Regions from separate parts of the Exiguobacterium sp. s56 genome, predicted to be linked through region 1. Evidence: riboswitches for the same ligand, from Rfam matches in the RefSeq annotation. Region 1 holds a riboswitch; the other holds the start of a gene.
What was found. A riboswitch is a leader RNA that binds a small molecule or an ion and turns the genes downstream of it on or off. The one in region 1 is predicted to bind thiamine pyrophosphate.
Positions count from the first base shown of each region.

Region 2: another riboswitch for thiamine pyrophosphate. It lies ahead of thiT (energy-coupled thiamine transporter ThiT); the one in region 1 lies ahead of KNP71_RS02965 (YkoF family thiamine/hydroxymethylpyrimidine-binding protein).

Region 1 covers NZ_JACSLR010000002.1:6,130-8,330, reverse strand. Annotated here, with positions in the region: gene KNP71_RS02970 (GTP-binding protein) at 1-1,169, shown strand, start outside; TPP riboswitch at 1,231-1,331, shown strand; gene KNP71_RS02965 (YkoF family thiamine/hydroxymethylpyrimidine-binding protein) at 1,413-2,006, shown strand; gene KNP71_RS02960 (ECF transporter S component) at 1,999-2,201, shown strand, end outside.
Region 2 covers NZ_JACSLR010000001.1:272,988-275,188, reverse strand. Annotated here, with positions in the region: gene KNP71_RS01415 (thiamine diphosphokinase) at 1-353, opposite strand, end outside; gene thiT (energy-coupled thiamine transporter ThiT) at 353-925, opposite strand; TPP riboswitch at 1,002-1,102, opposite strand; gene rpe (ribulose-phosphate 3-epimerase) at 1,122-1,778, opposite strand; gene rsgA (ribosome small subunit-dependent GTPase A) at 1,780-2,201, opposite strand, start outside.

The sequences.
Region 1 (2,201 bases):
TGTCCGGTTATTTAGGGAGCGGCAAGACGACGTTGATGAATCATCTGTTGAACAATCGGTCCGGCAAGAAATATGCGGTCATCGTCAACGACATGAGCGAGTTGAACATCGACGAACGATTGATCGAGCAGAACGGTTTCTCGCGGACGGACGAAAAATTGGTCGAGCTATCGAACGGCTGCATCTGTTGCACGCTCCGTGAGGACCTGCTCGAAGCGGTACAGGACATCACGAACGACCGTGAGCTCGACGGGATTATCATCGAGTCATCTGGCATCTCAGAACCGATTCCGGTCGCTCAAACGTTTACATACGCCGATGACGCCCTTGGCATCGACTTGACGAGCCGTGTCTATATCGATGCGATGGTGACGGTCGTCGATGCGTATCGGTTCTTGAAAGATTTCAACTCGGGCGAGTCGCTTCATGAACGGAAGCAGGCCATCGATGAGACGGACGTCCGCGAGGTCGTCGACCTGCTTGTCGACCAAATCGAGTTCGCGGACATCATCGTCTTGAACAAGGCGGACCGCGTGACCGAGACAGAACTCGGTGAGATGGCCGGGCTGTTGAAGGCGCTCAATCCAACCGCCAAACTGTTGACGTCAGTTTACGCGAACGTGGAGTTGACGGAGCTGTTGGACGTCAATCTTTTCGATTTCGAGCAGGCGATGCACGCCGCCGGCTGGATTCAAGAACTAGAGGCCGAGACACACACACCAGAGACGGAGGAATACGGCATCAGTTCGTTCGTCTATCGCCGCCGCCGTCCGTTTCATCCGGAGCGGCTCCACGCCTGGATCGAGGCGTTCCCGGATCAAGTCGTCCGCGCCAAAGGTTTCTTATGGATCGCCTCCCGGAACGACATCGCCTGCCTGTTCTCGCAAGCGGGGTACGCATCGACGCTCGAACACGCGGGACGTTGGCTCGCGACGCTGCCGGAGGAAGAGCGGAGTCTCATGTTCACGGCAGAACCTGAGCTCGCCGCCGACTACGTCGAGCCGTACGGGGACCGTCAGACGGAGCTCGTCTTGATCGGGCAGCGGATGGAGCGTGCGGTCATCGAGGCCGGACTCGACGCGTGTCTGTTGACGGATGAGGAGATGGCGCTCGATTGGACGACGTTGCAGGACACGCTTCCGGGGAACGGTATCGTGACTTTCACATAAACCGTTTACAAATTCGGAGCGGTCGTCTATACTTCTCGTTGCATAGATAACCGCATACATTGGACTACACTAGGGGTGCTTCGGCTGAGATGTGAGCATGGCTCCAATCCCTTATGACTCGATCCGGGTAATACCGGCGTGAGGAAGTGTGGCACTTTTTCTAATGGATTATTACATTGGACGAGTGGCCGCATTCTCATGGATGCGGCTTTTTTGTGTACATACAATAAGGGGGAATAGAACATGAACAACCAATGTGGTACGAGTCCGATCGTCGGATTCCGCTTTACGCTGAGCCCAATGACATCTGATTTTGTGAGTGTCATCAAAGGGGCATTGAAAGAGACGAACTTGCAAAACGTTTGGCGGCATACCGATGACGTCTCGACGGTCATCCGGGGACGCAGTGAGCATGTGTTCGACGTGGCCAAAGCCGTCTTGTCACATGCGTCGAAGAACGGGGAACATATGTCGATGAGCGGGACGTTCTCGGTCGGCTGCCCAGGCGACACGGCAGGAGACAACCTGCTCGACGTGACGACTGATCCTGTGAACGGTCCGGTATCGACCCAGTACGTCTCTTCCCAGTTCGCCCTCTATCCGCTCGGGGACGCGAAGTATATGGACATCATCTACGAAGAAATTGCCTTTGCGAAAGAGCGTGGCGTCTTCAATGACTCGATGCATTACGCCTCGGGCATTCACGGCGACATCGAACCGGTGTTTTCATTTTACGAGGCGACGTTCGACCGGGTCCGTGCGAAGACGAGCCACGTCGTCATGACGGTGACGTTCAGCGTGAACAGCCCGTCACACGAGGGACAACAGCATGCTTAAGTCGTGGAAGTTAAAAGAAATCGTCTTGTTGGCCATTTTATCGGTCGTGTTCGCTGTCGTCTATTTGGCGTTCGTCCATGTCGGGAATCTATGGGCTGGCTTGATTGGACCGATCGCGTACGAATGGATTTTTGGGATTTGGTTCATCGTCTCGATTATTGCGGCTTATATCATCCGCCGACCTGGCGCCGCATT
Region 2 (2,201 bases), on a different contig from region 1:
TGCCCTGCCGTGACGAGACGCATCTCAGGATACGCCTCGAGCAGACCGATATTGCTGAGCGTCATATCGAGCCGGCCGCCGAGCGCACCGTAGACGAGCATTTCCGTCGCGCCATGCCCCCGTGCCGCCTCGAGAGCGATCTCGAGGTCGGTCACATCTTTCTCAGATGGATAACGGACGGCGTCGATCGGCACTTCGCCCGTGAAGGAGTCGAAATCGCCGACGACGAGATCTGGGTTCAGCCCGTGGTTCAACAGTGTCTCGTACCCCCCATCGACGCCGATGATGTAATCGACGTCACGCGGGAGTCCCGAGATTGGTTCCGGGCTGGCCGCCACAATCAACACCCGCATTAGCGGACGTCCCGGGTCGCGAGCGTCGCGAAGCGCGGTGCCGAGACGAACAAGAGGACGAGGACGACGGCCGACACGAGGAAGGACGGGAGCATGTACGTCATGTTATAGGCGAACGAGTAGGCGACGACCGGACCTTCCGCGTATTCGGCGAAGAAGACGATCCCCGACAAGACGTGGGCCCCGTAACGAAGCAGTGAACCGAGGAGCGCGCCGAGCACCAAATAAACGACGAGCGTCTTTTTCGCCTCATCCTTGGCGGCTCGTTTCACTTGACCAGCGAACAGCCCCGCCATCCCGACGACACCGTAAGCGAACGTGTAGTCGAGCAGGAACTGGACCGGCGTGAAGATATAGGCCCCGAACAGCAGTTGCAGCGTTCCGACAAGTGCACCGGTCGCAAGTCCGCCTTTCAAACCGTGACGATACGCCATGACGAAAATCGGCAACATCGCCAAGCTGATTGACCCGCCTTGCGGCATCCGGAACGGGATGAGCAAATCAAAAATCAAACCGAGTGCGGCGAACAATGAGATTTCAATGAGCGCCTGTAATTTTAAACGTTGTTTCATCTATTTCCCTCCTTAAAATATGAGCGAACGACAAAAAGCAGCATGACGTAAACGCCATGCTGCTATCGAGTAGCAACGTGCATTTTCGCCACATCCCTACGTCCGTGTGAACGGAACAGGTTCAAAGGGTTAGCGTATGCCTCTCAGCCACAGAATGTGACACCCCTTGCGACAATATTTGTTGTTCTATGGACGATTATACACGAGATGCGTTGCGAATGCTATCGATTGCGTCTTTATAGCTCGGCTCGTTATAGATGGCCGAGCCGGCCACGAGCACGTCAGCACCGGCATCGATACATAATTTCGCAGTCTCCGCGTTGACGCCTCCGTCAATCTCGATTTCAAAGTCGAGACGGCGCGCTTGGCGCATCTCGTTCAACGCCGCGATTTTCGGCACGACCGATTCGATGAACTTCTGACCCCCAAAGCCAGGGTTCACCGTCATGAGAAGTACCATGTCGACGTCACCGAGCACGTGTTCAATCAATGACAGCGGCGTATGCGGGTTGAGAACGACGCCACACTTGGCTCCGGCCGCCTTAATTTGTTGAAGCACGCGATGCAAATGGTTCGTCGCTTCGACGTGGACGGTGACGATGTCCGCTCCCGCCTTGATGAAGTCTTCGACGAAGCGCTCCGGTTGGTCGATCATCAAGTGGACGTCTAACACCATGTCCGACTTCTTCCGTAAGCTCGCGAGCACCGGGAGACCGATCGAGATGTTCGGGACGAATTGACCGTCCATGACGTCAAAATGGATATAATCCGCGCCGGCCTCTTGGACCGCCTTCACTTCTGCCTCTAGGTTGGCGAAGTCCGCCGCTAAAATCGAGGGTGCAATTTTAATCATGTCAGTACCTCCGTTGTCTATCGTTTAACTCTGCCATAAACGTAACATAATTCTCATAACGGGTGGAAGCGATTTCTCCCGCCTCGACGGCCGCTTTGACGGCACAACCCGGTTCGTTCAAATGGGCACAGCCTCGGAACTTACAGTCGTCATGCCGCTCGACGAACTCAGGGAAGCACCAGCGCATCTCCTCGACTTCGAGTTCTTCTGGGAACTCGAGGCTTGAGAAACCAGGCGTGTCAGCGACGAGCCCGTCAGCGAGCGTGATGAGCGTGACGTGACGCGTCGTGTGCTTGCCTCGGCCGAGCGACTTCGAGATTTTCCCGGTCGCGAGTTCTAGTTCCGGCGCGACCGCGTTCAAGAGCGAACTCTTGCCAACTCCGGTCTGTCCGGCAAACACGCTCGTCTTCTCTTTAAACGACC